3 regions of the Streptomyces sp. NBC_00691 genome follow, and region 2 is predicted to be linked to each of the others. Evidence: riboswitches for the same ligand, from Rfam matches in the RefSeq annotation. Region 2 holds a riboswitch; each other region holds the start of a gene.
What was found. A riboswitch is a leader RNA that binds a small molecule or an ion and turns the genes downstream of it on or off. The one in region 2 is predicted to bind cyclic di-AMP.
Positions count from the first base shown of each region.

Region 1 (7,677 bases), 960 kb from region 2:
CGGCTCGGGCCGCCTCACGATGCCCGACCTGGAACTCCTGCCCGGCTCGTACGACCTGCCCGGCGCCCGGCTCCTCGACCTCGTGCAGATCATGGACCGCATCCGGCGGGAATGCCCGTGGTCCTCGCGGCAGACCCACAAGGAGCTCGTCAGGTACGGCATCGAGGAGGCGTACGAGCTCGTCGAGGCGATCGAGGACGGCGACCGGGACGCGCTGCGCGAGGAACTCGGGGACGTCCTGCTGCAGGTGATCTTCCACGCCCGGATCGCCGAGGAGGACCCGGACGACCCCTTCTCCGTGGACGATGTCGCCGGCGCGCTCGTCGAGAAGCTGATCCACCGGCACCCGCACGTCTTCGGGGACGCGACGGCGGAGACGCCGGAGGACGTCCGCGCCCACTGGCTGCGCACCAAGGCGATCGAGAAGCGGCGGGAGTCCGTGACGGACGGTGTGCCGCTGGGCCAGCCGGGGCTCGCGCTCGCCGCGAAGCTCGGCGGCCGGGCGCGCTCGGCGGGCCTCGACGTGGCCCTCCCGGCGGAGCGTGGCATCGGCTACGACCTGCTCGCCCTCGCGGTCCGCGCGGAGGCGGAGGGAGTGGACCCGGAGTCGGCGCTGCGGGCGGCTGCCCGGACGTACCGGGACGCGATCCGCGCGGCGGAGGGCGTGAAGGCGTAGGGACGCCTGCCCGTCCCGGGAGCGAGTGCGGTCGCTACAGCTCGCGCGGCACCCGGGCCCCGGGGTTGTGCCAGAGCGGGGGCGGTGGGCCCAGGAGGCGTTCCGCCGCGCTGTTCGGGCGGAACGTGAAGCGGCCCACCGGCTGGAGTGTGTCGTGGTGGATCCGGGCCGGGTCGGTGCCGAGCTCCACCAGCGCCTCGGCGACCTCCGTCAGGAAGCCGGGCGGGCCGGCGAGGTAGACGTCGTGCGAGGGCCAGTGGACGCAGGCCCGCAGCGCCTGGAGGAGCCGTTCGGTCGCCTGGTCCTTGCGGTGGCCCGGTGCCGAGGTGATGTAGGTGACGCTGAGTCCGCCGAGACGGCTCCTCAGCAGCTCCGCGTCCCGCCGGGCGTACAGGTACTCCTTCGCGCGCGCCACCACGAACAGCCTGCCCTTCAGTTCCGGCTCGGCCTCCGCCGCCTCGGACAGCAGCGCCCGCACCGGTGCCCAGCCCGTACCCGCGCATATATAGGTACGGAGCCCGCCCGGCTCCGTGCACGCGGTGAGGCCGCCGCCGGGCGCGCTCAGCCGCAGCGTCTCGCCGGGACCCGTCTCGTCGACCAGGGCCGTGCTCATCGCCCCGCCAGGGATCCGGCTCACATGGAGCTCGACCGTGCCGTCGGGGCGGGGCGCGTCCGCGAGGGAGTAGGTCCGCCAGACGCGCGGGACGCGCAGGGAGCTGACACTGACGTACTGCCCGGGAAGGAAGGGGAGGGGCTGCCGGGGCCGCAGGGTGAGGACGGCCAGATCCTCGCCGTACCGCTCGTGCCGGACGACGTCCGCGTCCCACCAGGCCGGCTCGCCGGCGCCGGCCGCCTCCTCGGCACCCGCCAGCATCAGATCGGCGACGTGTCCGTACGCCTCGGTCCAGGCCTTCTCGGCCTCCCGGCTCCAGGCGGCCCCGGCGGCGTGCGCGAAGGCGGCGAGCAGGCTCGACCCGACGGCGGCGTAGAGCGCGGGGGAGGCGAGGAACTTGCGGTGGTCGCGGCCCAGCTGTCCCAGGTACGCGGCGAGTCCCGGGGATTCCAGATGGGTCACCACATGGGTGAGCGCGGCGAAGAGCCGGTCCCGCTGGGGCTGCATGTCCTCGGGGAACAGTTCGCGCATGGCGGGGTTGTTCCAGAAAAGATGCGAGTAGAAGAAGGTGACGGCGTGTTCGGCCCGTCTCTCGACGACCGCGAACGTGCTTCTGAGCATCTGAGGATCCACCGACAAGAATCTAGGGCACCACCCCCTTCTTGATCACAGGATCCGACAGACCTCACCTTCCGGACCGCCCTGTACGGTCGGGGAGTGAGCACCACCCCCGGCGCCGGCCCCGCCCCCGAGCCCGCTTCCTGCCCCGTCACCGGCCCGGCCGGCGCGTCCGCGCCTCCCGCGCCCGAGCTCTTCACCTGGGAGTTCGCGAGCGACCCGTACCCCGCGTACGCCTGGCTCCGGGAGCACGCGCCCGTGCACCGGACGACGCTGCCCAGCGGGGTCGAGGCATGGCTGGTGACGCGGTACGGGGACGCCCGGCAGGCCCTCGCCGACCAGCGCCTCTCCAAGAACCCCGCGCACCACGACGAGTCCCCGCACGCCAAGGGCAAGACGGGCATTCCGGGCGAGCGCAAGGCCGAGCTGATGACGCATCTGCTCAACATCGACCCTCCGGACCACACCCGGCTGCGGCGGCTCGTCTCGAAGGCCTTCACCCCGCGCCGGGTCGCCGAGTTCACCCCGCGCGTACAGGAGTTGACCGACCGGCTCATCGACTCCTTCGTGGAGAAGGGGAGCGCGGACCTCATCCACGAGTTCGCCTTCCCGCTCCCCATCTACGCGATCTGCGACCTGCTCGGCGTGCCCGAGGAGGACCAGGACGACTTCCGCGACTGGGCCGGGATGATGATCCGGCACGGCGGCGGCCCGCGCGGCGGGGTCGCGCGGTCGGTGAAGAAGATGCGCGGCTACCTCGCCGAGCTGATCCACCGGAAGCGCGAAGGCCTGCGGCAAGAAGGGGCCGACGACCTCATCTCGGGGCTCATCAAGGCCTCCGACCACGGCGAGCACCTCACCGAGAACGAGGCCGCCGCCATGGCCTTCATCCTTCTCTTCGCCGGCTTCGAGACGACCGTCAACCTCATCGGCAACGGCATGTACCAGCTCCTGCGCCACCCCGCGCAGCGCGAGCTGCTCCAGGCCTCGGTGGTGGCGGGGGAGACCGGGCTCCTGGAGACCGGGATCGAGGAGCTGCTGCGGTACGACGGGCCGGTGGAGATGGCCACCTGGCGGTACGCGACCGAGCCGCTGACCCTCGGCGGGCAGGACATCCCGGCGGGCGATCCCGTCCTCGTGGTGCTCGCCGCCGCGGACCGGGATCCGGAGCGGTTCGACGGGCCGGACACCCTGGACCTGACCCGGCGCGACAACCAGCACCTCGGGTACGGGCACGGCATCCACTACTGCCTGGGCGCACCGCTCGCGCGGCTGGAGGGACAGACCGCGCTCGCGACCCTGCTGACCCGGCTGCCGGACCTGCGACTTGCCGCCGAACCGGAGGAACTGCGGTGGCGCGGAGGGCTCATCATGCGCGGATTGCGCACGCTTCCGGTGGAGTTCTCCCCTTCCGCACGACCTCCACGAAGTGATGAACCGTCAGAACTGTGATCTTCACGTGATCGCGAGTGCATCGACTTGTGATGAGCGTTCGAATAGGGCTACCTTCCCGGTCAGCTCGGTTCGTCAACTTGGTTGAGTAAGTCGGCCACGTTCGGCAACTCGGCTCGTCCACACAGTCGTCACGCGAAAGGCGCTCCTATGCGTTCCGGGAACGGACGTCACCGTCGCCCCCGTCAGGCCCCCGCAATCGTCGTCGCCGCGGGTGTGACCGGCTCCGCCATGGCACTGCCGCTGCTCGCCACCGGATCCGCCTCCGCGGCCGACGCGGCCACCTGGGACCGGGTCGCCGAGTGCGAGTCCGGCGGCCAGTGGAGTGCCAACTTCGGCAACGGCATGTACGGCGGACTCCAGTTCACCCAGGACAGCTGGGAGCGCAACGGCGGTCTGACCTACGCGCCCAGCCCCGACCTGGCCAGCCGCGCCCAGCAGATCGCGGTGGCCGAGAAGGCCCTCGCCAAGGGCTCCACCGAGTGGGCCACCTGCGCGCCGATCGCCGGTCTGACGAACGACGGCACGTCGCCGGGCGTGGACCCCGGCCCCGCGAGCGTCCCCAAGGCCCCCACGGGGCCTGTTCCCGAGTCGAACTGGACCACCGGTCTTCCCGGGACCTCCGAGGGGTCCTCGGAGGAGGCGAAGGGGTCCAAGGAGTTCAAGGAGGCGGAGAAGGCCACGGAGTCGGCTTCGCCCACCGCGCCCGTCTCGCCGACCGCTCCCGTCTCGCCGACCACCCCGACGAGCCCCTCCGTGTCGACCGACCCGGGCCACCCGACCGTGCCCACCACCCCCGGCGCGCCCGATGAGTCCCTTACGCCGGTTACGCCCGGTACGCCCACCGGGCCGGATGCCACCGCGCCGGGCGGCCCGACGGATGACACGTCGTCGGCCACTCCCGGAACCGGGAAGCACCGGGGCGATGCCGCTCCGGAGGAAACCGGCAAGCCGGACAGTTCTGCCGATTCCGGCAGACATGCTTCATCGGACAACAAGCTCACCGAAAACCCCCTGGAGGAGTCGTCGACTGACGCTCCGAAGGAATCGGACGCAACGGACAGTCAGGGCAAGTCGGGCGCTTACCTCGTGCAGCCGGGCGACAATCTGTCCGACATTGCACAGGAGAACGAACTCCCCGGAGGCTGGGCCGCCCTCTATGACGCCAACCGGCAGACGGTGGGCCTCGATCCGGACCTCATCCTCCCTGGTCAGGCCCTCGACCTGACGAACGGTTCGACCGCGTCGGCGAAGTGATTCGGGGGCGTATGTCCGGTTCTGGGCAAGTGAGACATGGGTCTCTTCGTCCCAACTGGCGTGTCACGCCCGCAAACTTTGCTTCTGTCACCTCTCACCTGCATAAACACCCCCCGCCGGAAGGCAAGTAGGGGCGATATTTCCGCAATACGCCTCTTTGAACTTCCGGTGGGTCTGTGTCTACGGTCATCACCGCTCGCCACCGCGGGCCCCGTCGACCGAAACGCCGAATCCTGCCGTCGGCCGATGGGAATTGTCGTCGCGTAAGCGCCGAAGGCAGGAGCGGGGGACCCAAGGTAAGTGCCGGCCCCGGCCGTTGAGACAGACGGCCGACGATCGGCTTGGGGTGAAGCCACGTGCTAGGACACGTGGCCGGGCAACTCATTGGCCCGAACCCGACAGCTCACCTCGTAGGCGTCGGTGAGGAGAATCTCCATGCTGTTTTCCGGCAAGGGCAAACACCGTCGTCCCTCCAAGGCGACCCAGGTCGTCACGCTCGTCGGCGTCACCGGCGTCGCCGTGGCCGCCCCGCTGATGACCGCGGGCACCGCCTCGGCCGCCTCGGTCTCCGAGTGGGACACCGTCGCCGCGTGCGAGTCCGGTGGCAACTGGTCCATCAACACGGGCAACGGCTACTACGGCGGCCTGCAGTTCTCGGCCTCCACCTGGGCCGCGTACGGCGGCACCGCCTACGCCTCGACCGCCGACCAGGCGTCGAAGTCCCAGCAGATCGCCGTCGCCGAGAAGGTCCTCGCGGGCCAGGGCAAGGGCGCCTGGCCGTCCTGTGGTGTGGGCCTCTCCGGCGCCTCGCCGAGCACCGGTGCCGTCGAGAGCGCGCCGAAGCAGAGCACCCAGCAGGAGCGGAAGGCCGAGCAGCCGACCACTCGCAGCGAGCAGCGCCAGGCCCCGAAGAAGGCCACGCAGCAGCAGGCCGCCCCGCAGGCCGCCGCGAAGAAGACCGTCACCACCCCGACCGGCAAGAAGGTCAAGAAGGGCGACGGCGAGTACAAGGTCGTCACCGGCGACACGCTCAGCAAGATCGCCCAGGCGCACGGCGTCAAGGGCGGCTGGGCCGAGCTCTTCGAGCTGAACAAGGGCGTCGTCGAGAACGCCGACCTGATCTACCCGGGCCAGCAGCTTCACCTGAAGTGAGCCCGGCGGTCCGCGTGAGTCCGGCGGCTCGCGCGGCCCCTCCGACCCTCCCGCGGTGACCACCCCGGCCCGACGCGCCCATCCCCCGTGCGCGTCGGGCCGGGGTTCCCCCGTTTCCGGGGGCGTACGGAGAGACAAGGGGAGGGGCCCGCGGCGGAACCGGACGGTCCACGTGGTTACCGGCCGGTAGATCTGAGGCCCTTCGTCCCGAGATGCCTGCCCTTGGGTCCTTTTTCGTCCCAGGGGGCGGGCGCCCGGCTGGCCGGAGCCCCCGAGCCGGTTAGGCTCTTGTCGCAAGGCCAAGCGACCCTGCACCGACCTTGCGTCACATCCAGCGTCACATCCCAAAAAGGAGATGCTCGTGCCGTCCATCGACGTCGTCGTAGCCCGGGAAATCCTGGACTCCCGAGGCAACCCCACGGTCGAGGTCGAGGTCGGCCTCGACGACGGCAGCACCGGTCGTGCTGCTGTTCCGTCCGGCGCCTCCACCGGTGCGTTCGAGGCCATCGAGCTTCGCGACGGTGACCCGAACCGCTACCTGGGCAAGGGTGTCGAGAAGGCCGTCCTCGCCGTCATCGAGCAGATCGGCCCGGAGCTCGTCGGCTACGACGCCACCGAGCAGCGCCTGATCGACCAGGCCATGTTCGACCTGGACGCCACCGAGAACAAGGGCTCCCTCGGCGCCAACGCCATCCTCGGTGTCTCCCTCGCCGTCGCGCACGCCGCGTCCGAGGCCTCGGACCTCCCGCTCTTCCGCTACCTCGGCGGCCCGAACGCGCACCTGCTGCCCGTTCCGATGATGAACATCCTCAACGGTGGGTCGCACGCCGACTCCAACGTGGACATCCAGGAGTTCATGATCGCCCCGATCGGCGCGGAGTCCTTCTCCGAGGCCCTCCGCTGGGGCGCCGAGATCTACCACACCCTCAAGGCCGTCCTGAAGCGCAAGGGCCTCTCCACCGGCCTCGGCGACGAGGGCGGCTTCGCGCCGAACCTCGAGTCGAACCGCGCCGCCCTCGACCTCATCGTCGAGGCCATCAAGGAGGCCGGCTACACCCCGGGCTCCGACGTCGCGCTCGCGCTCGACGTGGCCGCGTCCGAGTTCTACAAGGACGGCAAGTACGAGTTCGAGGGCAAGTCCCGCTCGGCCGCCGAGATGACCGAGTACTACGAGGAGCTCGTCTCCGCGTACCCGATGGTCTCCATCGAGGACCCGCTGTACGAGGACGACTGGGCCGGCTGGAAGGTCCTCACCGACAAGCTGGGCACCAAGGTCCAGATCGTCGGCGACGACCTCTTCGTCACCAACCCGGAGCGCCTGGCCCGCGGCATCGAGGAGGGCACCGCGAACGCCCTCCTGGTCAAGGTCAACCAGATCGGTTCGCTGACCGAGACCCTCGACGCCGTCGAACTCGCCCAGCGCAACGGCTTCAAGTGCATGATGTCCCACCGCTCCGGCGAGACCGAGGACGTCACCATCGCCGACCTCGCGGTCGCCGTGAACTGCGGCCAGATCAAGACCGGCGCCCCGGCCCGCTCGGACCGCGTCGCCAAGTACAACCAGCTGCTGCGCATCGAGGAGATCCTCGACGACGCCGCGGTCTACGCCGGCCGCAGCGCCTTCCCGCGCTTCAAGGGCTGATCAACGGCTGAGCCCCTCCGCAGGGCAGCTTCCGTACGTCCCCGTACTCGGTCCCGTACCGTGTGCGGGGACGTCCGCGTGAACAGGGGAGGCGACACGACATGGCCGCGAAGGACCGGGACCGGTTCTCCACCGCGACCCGGATCAGACTGCTCGGCGAGCAGACCGCCGCCCGTGTCTACCGCTCCCAGACCCGCCGCCAGGCCCGCCGCTCCCGGCTCACCGGCCGCGCGGCCTTCCTCGCCCTGGTCGTCTGCTCCCTCGTCG
Region 1 is NZ_CP109007.1:3,348,799-3,356,475, reverse strand. Features, by position in the region: gene OG392_RS15025 (nucleoside triphosphate pyrophosphohydrolase) at 1-676, shown strand, start outside; gene OG392_RS15020 (globin domain-containing protein) at 711-1,910, opposite strand; gene OG392_RS15015 (cytochrome P450 family protein) at 2,007-3,359, shown strand; gene OG392_RS15010 (LysM peptidoglycan-binding domain-containing protein) at 3,576-4,616, shown strand; cyclic di-AMP (ydaO/yuaA leader) riboswitch at 4,875-5,048, shown strand; gene OG392_RS15005 (transglycosylase family protein) at 5,052-5,768, shown strand; gene eno (phosphopyruvate hydratase) at 6,124-7,410, shown strand; gene OG392_RS14995 (FtsB family cell division protein) at 7,512-7,677, shown strand, end outside.
Region 1: it holds a riboswitch for cyclic di-AMP, as region 2 does, so the genes downstream of both, OG392_RS15005 (transglycosylase family protein) here and OG392_RS19540 (M23 family metallopeptidase) in region 2, are expected to answer to the same signal.

Region 2 (7,677 bases):
GGAGAGTCGTCATGGTCGAGACAACCGTCCGCGCCGCCGGCGCTATTCCGTGAGGGCCGTTCCCGTGGGCGCCGTCCGGGGCCGTCCGCCGGGGCCGTTCCCTCAGGCACGTTCCCTCAGGACCGTTCCGTCGGTTCTCGGGGCGGGTGGAGGGGTCAGAGGGTCAGGCCCTTGGAGCGCAGCCACTCCGCCGGGTCGAGGCCGGAGCCGCCGGGCGTGTGCACCTCCATGTGGAGGTGGGCGCCGGTCACGTTGCCGGTGGCACCGACGCGGCCGATCGTCTCGCCGGTGCCCACGGTCTGGCCCGCGGAGACGGTCATGGACGACATGTGGGCGTACCAGATCTCGGTGCCGTCCGAGAGCTCCAGGACGACGCGGTAGCCGTACGAGCCGGACCAGCCGGCCGACTTGACGGTGGCGCCGTGGACCGCCTTGAGCGGGGTGCCGGTGGGGGCCGCGAAGTCGAGGCCGGTGTGGTAGCCGGAGGACCACATCGAGCCGGACTGCATGTAGGTGGCGCTGAGGCTGTAGGAGGAGAGCGGCAGCGAGTAGCTCGCGGCCAGCTTGGCGAGGCGCTCGGCCTCGGCCGCCGCCTCGGCCTTCGCCTTGGCCTCGGCTTCCGCCTTCGCCTTGGCCTCCGCCTCGGCCTTGGCCTTCGCCTCGGCGGCCGCCTTCTCCGCGGCGTCGGCCTTGGCCACGGCCTCCGCCGAAGCCTTCTCGGCCGCCGCCTTCTCCGCCGCGGCCTTGTCGGCTGCGTCGGCGGAGGCCTGCTGCTGCTCGGCCTGCTGGAGGATGCGGGCGCGCAGGGCCTCGCCCGCGTCGTGGGCGCCGGGCGCGGACTGCGCGGCCGGGCCGTCCTGGGTGACCAGGCCGGCCTGCGTCATCCGCGGGGTGTGCGTGCCCTGCTCGTCGTCGAGGGTGGCGTACGTGGCGACGGTGAGCGGGTTCGGGTTGGCGCGGTCTGCGCTGACCGTCTCGTGGGTCTCCTCGGGGAGGAGGTCGCCGACGCCGGGCAGGTCGTGGGCGTCCGGCAGGTTGAGGTCGGGAAGGTCCGGGAGCGATATGGCCACCGGGGGCTTCTCCTGCGCGGTGGCGAGGCCGCCCGCACCGACGGCCGCGATCACACCGACGCCGAGGACGGTGGAGGAACGGGCGAAGTTGGAGCGCTGCTTGACGACACGGTGGCGGCCGCCGGAGCGGAGGGATCCCTCGGTGGGGTTCCACTCGGTGTCCGGGGCGGCAGGACCCGCACCACCACCGAAGGCATCGAAGGGGGCTTCGGGTGCGGGAGTGTTGGACGCCACGAAGGCGCGCTCCTTTCCTTCCTTCTCGCCTACCGGGTTAGCTGACGGGTTCGGAGCAGGAAGGTCTCCTACGGGCACGGTCGCACGAGTGCGAAGGGCCCGATTCACCCCAAGTAGTGGTTCCCCGGTTCCTTTTCAGGATTCGGCGCGTGCGCACGGTGCCGCCTCTTGCGACGGCTGGGACGACCGCGCTGCGTTATCGAACGTTAATAGACACGGGGTCCCGATTCCAAGCCGTTCCTCTTGATCATTCATTGAATTGGGAGGGAATGGTCCGAGTTGACCCCCCTTCAGTAAGGGACGCCGAAACCCTCGCGATCTGACGTTATGTCAATTGTTATCGCAGTGACACCTCGCGACTACGGCCGGTGACCGGACCCGCCGCGGGGCCCTCAGGGCCTGCCCTGCGGCACCACGGGCATGGTCCGACGCCGCTCCGGCTGCCCCGTCGCGGGACGGCTCACCGCGAGCAGCGCCATGTCGTCGGTCGACCCGCCTCCGGTGTGCAGCCGTACGTCGTCCACGAGAGCGTCGAGGAGTTCCTCGGGCCCGGGGAAGATCCGCCCGGCGAGCCGTTTCCCCGGGTCGTAGAAGACACCCTCGGCGTTCCGCGCCTCCGAGAGACCGTCGGTGTAGAAGAGCAGCGTCGCGCCCGGCGGGTACGGCCGCGCCTCGGCCCGGTCCGGCCACGCCGCCAGATCGCCCATCCCGAGCGGCAGCGCCGCCTCGCCCGGCTCCAGCGTGTCCAGGCGCCCGTCCGTGTACAGCATCAGCGGAGGCGGGTGCCCGCGGTTGACGACCCGTACGAACCCGTCGAAGGTGCCGCTCCCGTCACCGCGCGGGATCTCGGCGAGGACGGCCGTGGTGAACCCCTCGAAGGCGTCGAGCCCGTGCCGGCGGGTGCCCTCCCGGGCGAGGGCCCGTTCGAGCCGCTGTGCCACGCCCTCCAGGGTCCGCTCCTGCTCGGCCGCCTCCCGGAACGCCCCGATGACGACGGCGACGGCCTCGACCGCGTCCATGCCCTTGCCGCGGACGTCGCCGACCACGAGCCGTACCCCGTAGGGGGTGTCCTGGACGGCGAACAGGTCGCCGCCGATGAACGCGTCCGCCTGCGCCGCCTCGTACCGCGCCGCGCACTGCAGTCCGCCGATCCGCTCGGCGGGCGTCGGGAGCACCGCCTTCTGCGCGGTCTCCGCGATGACCCGCGCCGAGGCGAGCCGCTCGCCGCTGCGGAGGACGACCCGGTTGATCAGCATGGCCAGCGCGGCGACCGTGAACACGGTCAGGAACTCGGTCAGCGACGAGACCTGGTTCGCGGTGCCGTTGTAGAGGTGCAGCCCGACGGAGGCGAGGACGGCCGCGATCCCGGTGAGCAGCGTGGTGAGGGTGGAGAAGAACGGTGCCGCGATCAGCGGGGCGGCGGAGAACAGCGGCGCCGCGCTGTACTTGGGCGGCGTCAGGACGTCGAAGAAGACACCGCCCACGATGATCAGCGGCGGCAGCGCCCGGATGAACCTCCGGGCGCCCCCGTACGAGCGGCGGGGGTCGCCCGTACGCCGCCCGTCGGTCACTCCTGGAGGGTGCCCCACCTGTGGTCTCCTGCCCGGTCCGTACCCGGCCGCGGCCCGTACCGCGCCCTCCCAGGGTGGCCGTCGCCGCCCGGGGCGGCGACCTCCGTGGGGCCGACTGGCGTACGGACCGGGGCAGGGCCCGGCCACGCGCGCGTGCGGGCACCACGCGGTGGCGGACGGCCCGGCCACGCGGGCGGAGGGAGGCGGCCCCGCCACGCGCGCGGGGGTCAGTCGGTGGCGGTCCCCTCCGCCAGCCGCCCGCCCCGCGCCAGGAGCGCCATCGCCGCCGCGCACCCCAGCCCCACCGCGCAGAGCGCGAGCCACGGCACAGCCGACCACCCGGTCACGTCGAGCAGCGCGCCCGTCCCCAGGTTCCCGAGGGTGATCCCGATCCCGCACACCGTGTTGTAGAGCCCGTAGTGGGTGGCCACCCAGCGCCCCCGGGACAGCGCGACGACCGTGTCCATCTCGTACGGGTAGAGCACCGCGTTCGCGACGGCCAGGACCGCCGCGCACAGCAGCAGCCCCACCAGACCCCGGCCGAGGGCCGCCGGGAGCAGGAAGGCCCCGCCCATCAGGGCGAGCCCGAGGACCAGACACCGCTCCCGGCTCAGCCGCCGCTTGCACCAGGCGGTGATCCGCAGCTGCCCGGCGAGCGCGACCAGGGCGGACACGACGAAGAGCGCCGTCGTGGGCCCCGTGCCGCCGGCGGCGAGCGGCAGCGCCAGATAGACCTGGAAGGACAGCACGTACGAGCCGGTCATCGCGAGCGAGAACAGCCAGAAGGTGCGGTGCGAGAGGACCGTGCGGAACTGCCCCGTCCCCTCCCCGTCCCGCTCCCGCCGCTCGCCCCGTGCGGGCATGAACCGGAGCTGGACCAGCGTCAGGCCGGCGAACAGCACCGCCGCCACCACGCACGTCAGCCGGAACGACACCCCCGTCAGGGCCACCCCCACGAGCGGACCGAGCAGGATGCCCGCCTGGTAGTAGACGTTGAACAGCGCGAAGGCCTCGACCCGGCGCTCCTCCCCCGCCTCGGCCGCGAGACAGGCCCGGACGGCGGGGTTGAACAGCGCCCCCGCGAGCCCGGTCGCGAGGGAGGCGGCGATGAGCATCGGCAGCGACTGCGCGAACGCCAGGGCCCCGAAGCCGAGCGTCCTCAGGGCGCAGCCCGCCACGATGAGCGGCTTGAAGCCGAGCCGGTCGGCGAGCGCCCCGCCGACGAGGAACATTCCCTGCTGGGACAGGTTCCGGGCGCCGAGCACGAGCCCGACCGCCCAGGCCGCCATGCCGAGACCGTCCGCGAGGTGCGCGGCCAGGTACGGCATGAGCATGTAGAAGCCGAGGTTGATGGTGAGCTGGTTGAGGAACAGCAGCCGGACGGCCGGTTCGAAGGTGCGGCTCTGCCTCCAGACGCCGCCCCGGGGAGGCGCTGTCGTCGTGGTCACCGCGCGGCCTCCGTCCGGTCCATGACCCTGCGGGTCCAGCCGCTGACCGTGTCCGCGGAGACGTACCCGGCGGGATCCTCCCGTACGGGCCCGTCGAGGAGGCCGTGGGCCGCGCAGAACTCGTCGTTGAAGACGGTGTCGAAGTACCGCTGCGGCCCGTCGGGGAAGATCGCCGCGATCCGTGTCCCGCGCGGCCGGGTCCGGGCCAGCCACCGGGCAACCAGCGCGACCGCGCCGACGCTCCAGCCGCCCGTGGCGAACTGACGCGAGGCCAGGCGGCGGGCCGCCCGTACCGCCTCGGCCGGTCCCACCCAGTGGATCTCGTCGAAGGCGCCGTGGTCCACGTTGCCCGGGTGGATGGAGGAACCGAGCCCGCGCATCAGCCGCTCCCCGGCCGGCAGGCCGAAGACGGTGGAGCCGACGGAGTCCACGCCGACGAGTTCGAGCGCGGGGCTGCTGGTGGCGCGCAGGGCCCGGGAGATCCCGGCCGAGTGGCCTCCGGTGCCGACCGCGCAGACGAGGACGTCGATCCGGTCGAGCTGCCCGGACAGCTCGGCGGCGAGCCCCGCGTACGCGTCGGGGTTGTCGGGGTTCCCGTACTGATTGGGCCACCAGGCCCCGTCGAGGCTCACGAGCAGCTCGGCGACCCGGTCCATCCGGGCCTGCTGCCAGCCGCCCCGAGGGCTCGGCTCCCGTACGACATGGACCCGGGCGCCGTGGGCGACGAGCATCCGCTCGACGATCGGTTCGAGGCCGGGATCGGTGACGACGTGCACCGGATGGCCGTGGAGGACCCCGGCGAGGGCGAGCCCGAGGCCGAGGGTTCCGGAGGTCGACTCGACGATCGGCGCGCCGGGCCGCAGCTCACCGCGCCGGCGGGCCTGCTCGACCATGTAGAGGGCGGCGCGGTCCTTGATGCCGCCGAAGTTGAAGCCTTCGAGCTTGGCCCAGTAGCCGTCGTCCGTGCGGAGGACGGGGGTGTTGCCGACGGTCTGCTCGGCGACGGGCAGCAGGCTGCCGGACAGCAGGTTGTTCATGGGTGGGACGTCCTTGGGGAGTACGCGGAAGGGGGCCTGGTCACGCGGGGGCGAGACCCGGCTCAGTTCCGGTCCACTCCGAGGGCGATCAGCAGCCGGCCCGGCTCGGGGCCGGGTCCCGCCCTGCCCCGGACACAGCGCGCGCGGGGGTCGGTGCGGAGGTCGGCCGCGTACGGCAGGAGTACGGCTCCGCCGGCGTCCGGCGCGGCGAGGGGGGCGGCGGCCGTCTGCGCGGGGAGGTGGACGTCGAAGGACCACGCTTCCCCCGACCGCTCGCAACCGTGCGGCAGCGCGGGGGCCGAGACGACGGCCGCGGAGCCGGAGGGCGGCAGCAGGTGCCCGTGGGAGCCGTGGCAGACGCTGACGAGGAGGGCGAGGAGCGCGAGCAGGACGAGCACGGCGGGCGCCCGCCGGCGTACGTCAGTCACGCGTTCGTCACTCATGGTGCGCGTGACACTACGGTGGGGCAGCGCGGCGCACAAAGTGACAGGCGCGGTTTTGGCCACCGTTTACTTCCGGCGGCGCGAACCACCGATCGCTTCCGGCGGCGCGAACCACCGATCGCCTGCGGCGGCGGGGCGCTTCGGGCAAGACACCGCTAGAGGTTCCGCTCCGCGTAGATCTCCATGGCGTCCCGGACGAGGACCGCGGTGCCCTCACCGTGCCGGTCGTAGTTCACGGTGAAGCGCGGGTCGTCGACGTACATGCGGCCGAGACCGATCACGTACTCCTTGGTCGGGGTCGTGGTGGTGGAGAGCCACGCGACCTGGCGCCGCGCGATCTCCTGCACCGCGTCGCTGTCGGCGGCGAGACCGTCCTGGAGCGCCCGGGCGAAGTCGCGGGCGATGCCGGCCTGCTCGTCCATGAACGCCTTCTTCCGCGCCGGGGTGAGCGAGCGCCACCAGCGGTCGCCGCTCTCGTAGGCGTCGCGGCCCCAGCGCTCGGTGACCTCCGCCTCGTACACCGTGTGGTCGAAACCGTCGAACACTTCGTCGGCCATGAGTTCTTCTCCGTTCTCGGTCTTGTGCAGAGTGGTCCGCACCGAGGCGATCTGCCGTCCGATGCGCTCGCGCTCCTGCTCCAGGAGCGCGAGATGGGTGCGCAGGGCGGCGGACGTGTCCCGCTGCCCCGCGAGGACCTCGGCGATCGCGGGCAACGAGAGCCCCAGCTCGCGCAGCAGCAGGATCCGCTGCAGCCGCACGAGCGCCGCCTGGTCGTAGTACCGGTAACCGTTCGCGCCGATCCGGCTCGGCTCCAGCAGTCCGCGGTCCCCGTAATGCCGGAGGGTGCGACTGGTGGTGCCGGCCTTCTTGGCGATCTCTTGGATCGACCACTCCATACCGAGAACGCTAGATCTTGACGTTGCGTAAAGGTCAAGCACCGACCTGCGGGAGCCGCGCGGGAACGACGAAGGCCCGGATCCAGTGACTGGATCCGGGCCTTCGTTGCTACTGAGTAGCGGGGACAGGATTTGAACCTGCGACCTCTGGGTTATGAGCCCAGCGAGCTACCGAGCTGCTCCACCCCGCGTCGGTAGATACGACTCTACGGCATGACCGGGGCGATCCGGAAATCGGATTCCGTCAGCAGCCGCAGTCGTCCGAGTCCACCGGCGCCGTCAGCGGGTCCGCGGCCTTCTCCGCGGGCCCCTCCCAGGTCTCGTACGCGAAGCCCTCGCGCACCCAGTACTCGAAGCCGCCGAGCATCTCCTTGACCTGGAATCCCAGCTCCGCGAGGGCCAGCGCGGAGCGCGTGGCGCCGTTGCAGCCGGGGCCCCAGCAGTACGTGACGACCGGCACGGACCGGTCGAGCAGCCGCTCGGCCTGCTCCGGGATGAGCGCGGTCGGCAGGTGGACGGCGCCGGGGACGTGCCCCTGGTCCCAGGACGCGGTCGAGCGCGAGTCGATCACCACGAAGCCCGGGTCGGTGCCGTCGGCGGCCGCGGCGGCCAGCACGGAGGCGACGTCGGAGACATCGGCGTGGAAGGCGAGGCTGGCGGAGAAGAACGCGGCAGCGGCTGCGGGAGAGGCCGGCGGGGTCCGGAGTACCGCGTTGACCTGCGAAGTCGTCGTCGTCATGAGGACCAATCTAGGGATCATGATCACCACGTTGAAGGGATGATCCCCGGCGCTGCGAGGCATCGGCCGGGGAATCCCGGGCGTCGGACGCGAGGCGGCGTGGATCTCACGTACCGGAATGCCCGCGGCCGCCGATGCCCCGTCGGAAGGAGGGTGACAGGCGGCGTCACATCGGCCAGGTTTGATCCGTCATGACGACATGACGGGACGCGAACGGGGAGATCGACGAGTGGACCAGA
Region 2 is NZ_CP109007.1:4,311,629-4,319,305, reverse strand. Features, by position in the region: gene OG392_RS19545 (aldo/keto reductase) at 1-13, opposite strand, end outside; gene OG392_RS19540 (M23 family metallopeptidase) at 156-1,304, opposite strand; cyclic di-AMP (ydaO/yuaA leader) riboswitch at 1,316-1,462, opposite strand; gene OG392_RS19535 (PP2C family protein-serine/threonine phosphatase) at 1,697-2,893, opposite strand; gene OG392_RS19530 (MFS transporter) at 3,103-4,323, opposite strand; gene OG392_RS19525 (PLP-dependent cysteine synthase family protein) at 4,320-5,360, opposite strand; gene OG392_RS19520 (hypothetical protein) at 5,423-5,788, opposite strand; gene OG392_RS19515 (MerR family transcriptional regulator) at 5,959-6,699, opposite strand; tRNA gene OG392_RS19510 (tRNA-Met) at 6,817-6,890, opposite strand; gene OG392_RS19505 (rhodanese-like domain-containing protein) at 6,944-7,438, opposite strand; gene sigJ (RNA polymerase sigma factor SigJ) at 7,638-7,677, shown strand, end outside.

Region 3 (7,677 bases), 1.7 Mb from region 2:
CGACGGAGGCGCGCACGGGGGCGGGGACGCGCGGGCCCACACCCACACCGCGTACGAGACCGTCTCCCTGACCGCAGCGGATCCGCTCCACCCGCGCCGTCTGATGGCCTTTCTGGACGCGCGGCCCGAGGGTCTCTACCGGATCAAGGGCTTCGTGGACTTCGGCGCCGCCGATCCGGACAACCGTTACGCCGTGCACGCGGTCGGCCGTTTCCTGCGCTTCTACCCCGAGCGGTGGCCCGAGGGTGAGGAACGGCTCACCCAGCTCGTCCTGATCGGCTCCGGCGTGGACGCGGCCGGTCTGCGCAAGGAGCTCGCGGCGTGCGAGCGGAACGGGCCGGGGGACATCCCCGACGAGACGAGCATGTGGGGTGTCCTGCGGTACGTGCAGCGCACGGAGGACGAGCCGGAGGCGTCCTCCTAGGACCCCTCCGCACGCCCCAGGCCGATCCCTCGCCACCAGAGTCACCAGAGTCACCGGGGCACCAGCGACCCCGGGGCCACCAGCGACCCCGGAGGCGTCCTGGTCGCCCAGGACGCCTCCGGTGCGGCTCCGGTCAGACCGCCGGGCTCGCCAGCACGTCCACCGGGTGGGCGAGCGGGGTTCCCGAGCCGTCGCGGCGGGGATCGATCTCCGGGAGTTCCACCGGGGTGCCGGTCTTCTGCGCGGCGCGGGCCGGGGTGGTGCCCGCCCAGGCCAGGATCAGGACGTCCTCGCCCTTCAGGAAGCGCTGGCAGCGGACGCCGCCGGTCGCGCGGCCCTTGCGCGGGTACTGGTCGAAGGGCGTCAGCTTCGCCGACGTGGCCGCCGAGGAGTCGAGCGTTCCCGTGGATCCCGCGACGGTGAAGACCACGGCGTCCGCCGCCGGGTCGACCGCCGTGAACGAGATCACATCGGCGCCGTCCGCCAGTTTGACGCCCGCCATACCGCCGGCCGGCCGGCCCTGGGGCCGTACCTGCGCGGCCGGGTAGCGCAGGAGCTGGGCGTCGGAGGTGATGAAGACCAGGTCCTCCTCGCCCGTCCGCAGCTCGGTCGCGCCGACGATCCGGTCGCCCTCCTTGAGGGTGATGACCTCCAGCTCGTCCTTGTTCGCCGGATAGTCCGGGACCACGCGCTTCACCACGCCCTGGAGCGTGCCCAGGGCGAGCCCCGGCGAGGCCTCGTCGAGGGTGGTCAGGCAGACCACGGTCTCGTCCGCCTCCAGGGACAGGAACTCGGAGAGCGGCGCCCCGCCCGCCAGGTTCGGTGCGGACGCGGTGTCCGGGAGCTGCGGCAGGTCGATCACCGCGATCCGGAGCAGCCGGCCGGCCGAGGTCACCGCGCCGATGTCACCGCGCTGGGTGGCGGCCACCGACGACAGGATCACGTCGTGCTTGACGCGGGTGGCGTCCGGGTCGACCGGGGGCAGCTCCGCCGTCGCCGTGCGGGCGAGGAGCCCGGTCGAGGAGAGCAGCACGCGGCACGGGTCGTCCGCGACCTCCAGGGAGACGGCCGCGACGGGCGCGCCCGCCGACTCGAGCAGGACCGTACGCCGGTCGGTCGCGAACTTCTTCGCGACCGCCGCCAGTTCCGCCGAGACCAGCTTGCGCAGTTCCGCGTCGGAGTCGAGGATCCCGGTCAGCTCGTCGATCTCGCCGTTGAGCCGGTCCTGCTCGGTCTCCAGCTCGATGCGGTCGAACTTGGTGAGGCGGCGCAGCGGGGTGTCCAGGATGTACTGCGTCTGGATCTCGCTGAGCGAGAAGCGCTCGATCAGGCGCTCCTTGGCCTGCGCCGAGTTCTCGCTCTCCCGGATCAGCCGGATGACCTCGTCGATGTCGAGCAGGGCGACGAGCAGGCCCTCGACCAGGTGGAGCCGGTCGCGCTTCTTGGTGCGGCGGAACTCGGAACGGCGGCGGACGACCTCGAAGCGGTGGTCGAGGTAGACCTCCAGGAGCTCCTTGAGGCCGAGCGTCAGCGGCTGGCCGTCCACCAGCGCCACGTTGTTGATGCCGAAGGACTCCTCCATCGGCGTCAGCTTGTAGAGCTGCTCCAGGACGGCCTCGGGCACGAAGCCGTTCTTGATCTCGATGACCAGGCGCAGGCCGTGGTTGCGGTCGGTCAGGTCCTTGACGTCCGCGATGCCCTGGAGCTTCTTGGAACCGACCAGGTCCTTGATCTTGGAGATGACCTTCTCGGGGCCGACCGTGAACGGCAGCTCGGTCACGACGATGCCCTTGCGGCGCGCCGTCACCGTCTCCACGCTCGTCGTGGCGCGGATCTTGAACGATCCGCGGCCCGACTCGTACGCGTCCTTGATGCCGGAGAGGCCGACGATCCGGCCGCCGGTCGGCAGGTCGGGGCCGGGCACGAAACGCATCAGCGTCTCCAGGTCGGCGCCCGGGTGACGGATCAGGTGACGGGCGGCCGCGACGACCTCGCCGAGGTTGTGCGGGGGCATGTTGGTCGCCATGCCGACCGCGATGCCCGACGCGCCGTTGACCAGGAGGTTCGGGTAGGCGGCGGGCAGTGCCACCGGCTCCCGCTCCTGGCCGTCGTAGTTCGGCGAGAAGTCGACCGTGTCCTCGTCGATGGACTCGGTCATGAGCAGGGCGGCCGGGGCCATCCGCGACTCGGTGTACCGCATGGCGGCCGGCGGGTCGTCGTTGCCCAGGGAACCGAAGTTGCCGTGGCCGTCGACCAGCGGGACACGCATGGAGAAGGGCTGTGCCATGCGGACCATGGCGTCGTAGATCGACGCGTCGCCGTGCGGGTGGAGCTTGCCCATCACCTCGCCGACGACGCGGGCGCACTTGACGAAGCCCCGGTCGGGCCGGAGCCCCATCTCGTTCATCTGGAAGACGATGCGTCGTTGGACGGGCTTCATGCCGTCACGGGCGTCCGGGAGGGCACGCGAATAGATCACCGAGTACGCGTACTCGAGGAAGGAGCCCTGCATCTCGTCGACAACGTCGATGTCGAGGATTCGCTCCTCGAACGCGTCGTCCGGCGGCGGTGTCTTCGTGCTGCGGCGGGCCATCGCGGCTGCGGCTCCTTCACCAACAAGGTTGATCTGACGCGGACCATTGTGGACCGTGCCACCGACAACGCCGACCGCGACCCGGAAGAGGGACATCTCCGGGGGGCGGGAACTTCGCCAGGTGTCGGCGCGCTTGCATACAGTGGCAGGACTTTTTCACATCGCGATCGAAGGGACGTACATGCCCATGGGTCACACGGCCACGGCCGAGGCCGGCTCCGGCGGCCTGACAGCGACCGAGCACCGGTTGGCGAACGGCCTGCGTGTGGTGCTCTCGGAGGACCACCTGACCCCGGTCGCCGCGGTCTGCCTCTGGTACGACGTCGGCTCGCGGCACGAGGTCCCGGGCCGCACGGGCCTCGCCCACCTCTTCGAGCACCTGATGTTCCAGGGCTCGAAGCAGGTCCACGGGAACGGGCACTTCGAGCTGGTGCAGGGCGCGGGCGGCTCGCTCAACGGCACGACGAGCTTCGAGCGCACCAACTATTTCGAGACCATGCCCACGCATCAGCTGGAGCTCGCGCTCTGGCTGGAGGCCGATCGCATGGGCTCGCTGCTCGCCGCCCTGGACGACGAGTCCATGGAGAACCAGCGGGACGTCGTCAAGAACGAGCGCCGCCAGCGCTACGACAACGTGCCGTACGGCACGGCCTTCGAGAAGCTGACCGCCCTCGCCTACCCGGAGGGGCACCCGTACCACCACACGCCGATCGGGTCGATGGCCGACCTGGACGCGGCCACGCTGGAGGACGCGCGGAACTTCTTCCGCACGTACTACGCCCCGAACAACGCCGTGCTCTCGGTCGTCGGCGACATCGACCCGGAGGAGACCCTCGCCTGGGTCGAGAAGTACTTCGGCTCCATCCCGGGCCACGACGGCAAGCCCGCGCCGCGCTCCGGCGGCCTTCCCGAGGTCATCGGCGAGCAGCTGCGCGAGGTCGTCGAGGAGGAGGTCCCGGCCCGCGCGCTGATGGCCGCCTACCGGCTGCCGCACGACGGCACGCGCGCGTGCGACGCCGCCGACCTGGCCCTGACGGTCCTCGGCGGCGGCGAGTCCTCCCGGCTGCACAACCGTCTGGTCCGCCGTGACCGTACGGCCGTAGCCGCGGGCTTCGGCATGCTGCGGCTGGCCGGCGCGCCCTCGCTCGGCTGGCTCGACGTCAAGACCTCCGGAGGCGTCGAGGTCCCGCAGATCGAGGCGGCCGTCGACGAGGAGCTCGCCCGGTTCGCCGCCGAGGGCCCCACGCCCGAGGAGATGGAGCGCGCGCAGGCCCAGTTGGAGCGCGAGTGGCTGGACCGGCTCGGCACCGTCGCGGGCCGCGCCGACGAACTGTGCCGGTTCGCCGTCCTGTTCGGCGACCCGCAGCTCGCGCTGACCGCCGTCGACCGCGTCCTCGCGGTCACCGCCGACGAGGTGCGGGCCGTGGCCGCGGCCACCCTGCGCCCCGACAACCGCGCGGTGCTGGTCTACGAGCCCCTGGCGACCGAACAGAGCGACACCGCCGACGGCGACGACGAGGAAGAGGGAGCGGACCAGTGACCGACGCCGCCGCGTCTTTGACGAGCATGGACTTCCACCCGCAGCCGACGCCCGGCGTCGCCCGCCCCTGGGCCTTCCCGGCCCCGGACCGCGGCGCCCTGGACAACGGCCTGACGGTCCTCACCAGTCACCGCCCCGGCCAGCAGGTCGTGGCCGTGGAGATCTTCCTGCCGGCCCCGCTGGACGCCGAGCCCGCCGGGCTCGACGGCGTCGCCACCATCATGGCCCGCGCGCTCTTCGAGGGCACGGACCAGCAGAGCGCCGAGGAGTTCGCGGCCGAGCTGGAGCGCTGCGGCGCCACGCTCGACGCGCACGCCGACCACCCGGGCGTGCGGGTCTCCCTGGAGGTTCCCGTCTCCCGGCTGCCCAAGGCGCTCGGTCTGGTCTCCGAGGCCCTGATCGCGCCGGCGTTCCTCGAGACCGAGGTCGAGCGCCTGGTGCGCAACCGCCTCGACGAGATCCCGCACGAGACGGCCAACCCGGGCCGCCGCGCCGCCAAGCAGCTCTCCAAGGAGCTGTTCCCGGCCGAGGCCCGGATGTCCCGGCCGCGCCAGGGCACCGAGGAGACCGTCGAGGCGATCGACGCCGCCGCGGTCCGCGCCTTCTACGAGGCGTACGTCCGGCCCGCCACGGCCACCGCCGTGGTCGTCGGCGACCTCACGGGCGTCGACCTGGACAAGGTCCTCGCCGAGACCCTGGGCGCCTGGACCGGTGAGCCGGCCGAGGCGCTCCCGATGCCGCCGATCACCGCCGACGACACCGGAAGGGTCGTCATCGTGGACCGTCCCGGGGCCGTCCAGACCCAGTTGCTGATCGGCCGGGTCGGACCCGACCGCCACGACAGCGTCTGGCCGGCCCAGGTCCTGGGCACGTACTGCCTCGGCGGCACCCTCACCTCGCGGCTCGACCGGGTCCTGCGCGAGGAGAAGGGCTACACGTACGGCGTGCGTGCCTTCGGGCAGGTGCTCCGCTCGGACGGCCGGGGGAACGGCGCCTCGATGCTCGCCATCAGCGGTTCCATCGACACGCCCAACACCGGTCCGGCTCTTGACGACCTGTGGAAGGTGCTGCGGACGCTGGCCGCGGAGGGTCTCACCGACGCCGAGCGGGAGACGGCCGTGCAGAACCTGGTGGGCGTCGCGCCGCTCAAGTACGAGACCGCCGCCTCCGTCGCCGGGACGCTCTCCGACCAGGTCGAGCAGCACCTCCCGGACGACTACCAGGCCCAGTTGTACGCCCGGCTGGCCGAGACCGGCACGGTCGAGGCGACCGCGGCCGTGGTCAGCGCCTTCCCCGTGGACCGGCTCGTCACCGTGCTCGTCGGCGACGCGGCGCAGATCGCGGAGCCGGTGCGCGCGCTCGGGATCGGTGAAGTGACCGTCGTGACCGGCTGATTCAGGCCGCCGGCACGGCGACGGAGGACCCCGACGACATGGTTCGTCGGGGTCCTCCTGTTTGTCCGTATTGAGATTAAGGATGGTTGTATGCCCTGTGGCATGTCTTACAAAATGCGTGTCCGGTTGGTGATTGAAAGACGATCCGCATAGCGTCAGGCCGTCTGTTCGTCAGTTGCACGTGCCGCACCCGCGGCATCGGACAGACATCGCCGAGTCCCCGTCAGGCGCGAGCCTGGGGAGCCGGGGACCCACACGTAGTCCCTGGGGTGAATCGGGCGCCTTCGTCTCGTACGGAGGGGCTCGTAGGAGACCTTCCTGCTCCGAACCCGTCAGCTAACCCGGTAGGCGAGAGGGAAGGAAAGGATCAGCCCCTACATGGCGTTCACCCGTGCCACCGGGAAGCATCGTGCTCCGAGCCGGATGGCGCGCCGCGGCGTGGGCTTCGCCGGCGCGGCGACGCTCGCCACCACCGGCGTCATCGGAACCCTCGCTTCCCCGGCGCTCGCCGCCGACACGGACCACCGCTCTCCCGAGGACACCGGTATCACCAAGGTGATCACCGAGGACGACCTCGCCGAGCGGATCGCCGCCCAGGCCGCCGCCCAGGAGCAGGAGGCCTTCGAGGTCGCCGCCAAGGCGAAGGCCAAGGCCGAGGCGAAGCGCAAGGCCGAGGCCCGCGCCAAGGAGATCCGCGAGGCCGAGCAGCGCGCGGCCCGTGAGGCCGAGCGCCGTCGTCTGGCCTCCTTCCAGCTGCCCGTCGAGGGCTCGTACGTGTCCACCGGTTACAAGACCGGCGGCTCGCTCTGGTCCTCCGGCAGTCACTCCGGCATCGACTTCCACGCCGCCTACGGCAGCAGCGTCGTCTCCGTCGGCTCGGGCACCGTCGTCGAGGCCGGCTGGGGCGGCGCGTACGGCAACAACATCGTCATCCGGATGAACGACGGCACGTACACCCAGTACGGTCACCTCTCCTCCATCGGGGTCTACGTCGGCCAGAGCGTCGAGCCGGGTGAGCGGATCGGCATCTCGGGCTCGACCGGCAACTCGACCGGCCCGCACCTCCACTTCGAGGCCCGGACGACCGCCGAGTACGGCTCCGACATCAACCCGGTCGCGTACCTCCGCGCCCGCGGCGTCAACGTCTGATCCAGGACGCCCCTCGCGCGGGGCCGGCGGTCGTCCCGCCCCTCCCTCGCAAAAGCCCCGGCTCGTACAGAGCCGGGGCTTTTCGTCTGTCGCTGCACACCGATATTCCGTCGGGGCATCGGAAATTCCGGCGCGCTGCAATAGAGTCGCAGATCGGGCGCAGAACAGGCGCCGTCGGAATTGACTCGCGCGGACCAAGGCGGAGGTCGGACATGCGCATTCCCGCGCACTCGGTATGCACGGCGATCCGGGACGACATCGTCTCCGGCGTCTACGAGCGGGGCAGTCGGCTGACCGAGGACCAGCTGGCCCGCCGGTACGGGGTCTCCCGCGTCCCGGTCCGCGAGGCCCTGCGCACCCTGGAGTCCGAGGGCTTCGTCGTCTCCCGCCGCCACGCCGGGGCGCATGTCGCCGAGCCCACCGAGCAGGAGGCCGCCGATCTGCTGGACATGCGGGCGCTGCTCGAACCGCTGGGGGCTGCCCGCGCCGCCCAGCGGCGCACGGAGGCCCATCTCAAGGTGCTGCGCGGCCTGGTCAGGCTGGGGCAGGAGCGGGCCAGGCGCGGGCAGGGCGAGGA
Region 3 is NZ_CP109007.1:6,032,836-6,040,512, forward strand. Features, by position in the region: gene OG392_RS27325 (CobW family GTP-binding protein) at 1-424, shown strand, start outside; gene OG392_RS27330 (DNA gyrase/topoisomerase IV subunit A) at 558-3,017, opposite strand; gene OG392_RS27335 (M16 family metallopeptidase) at 3,199-4,557, shown strand; gene OG392_RS27340 (M16 family metallopeptidase) at 4,584-5,951, shown strand; cyclic di-AMP (ydaO/yuaA leader) riboswitch at 6,152-6,317, shown strand; gene OG392_RS27345 (M23 family metallopeptidase) at 6,330-7,100, shown strand; gene OG392_RS27350 (GntR family transcriptional regulator) at 7,313-7,677, shown strand, end outside.
Region 3: it holds a riboswitch for cyclic di-AMP, as region 2 does, so the genes downstream of both, OG392_RS27345 (M23 family metallopeptidase) here and OG392_RS19540 (M23 family metallopeptidase) in region 2, are expected to answer to the same signal.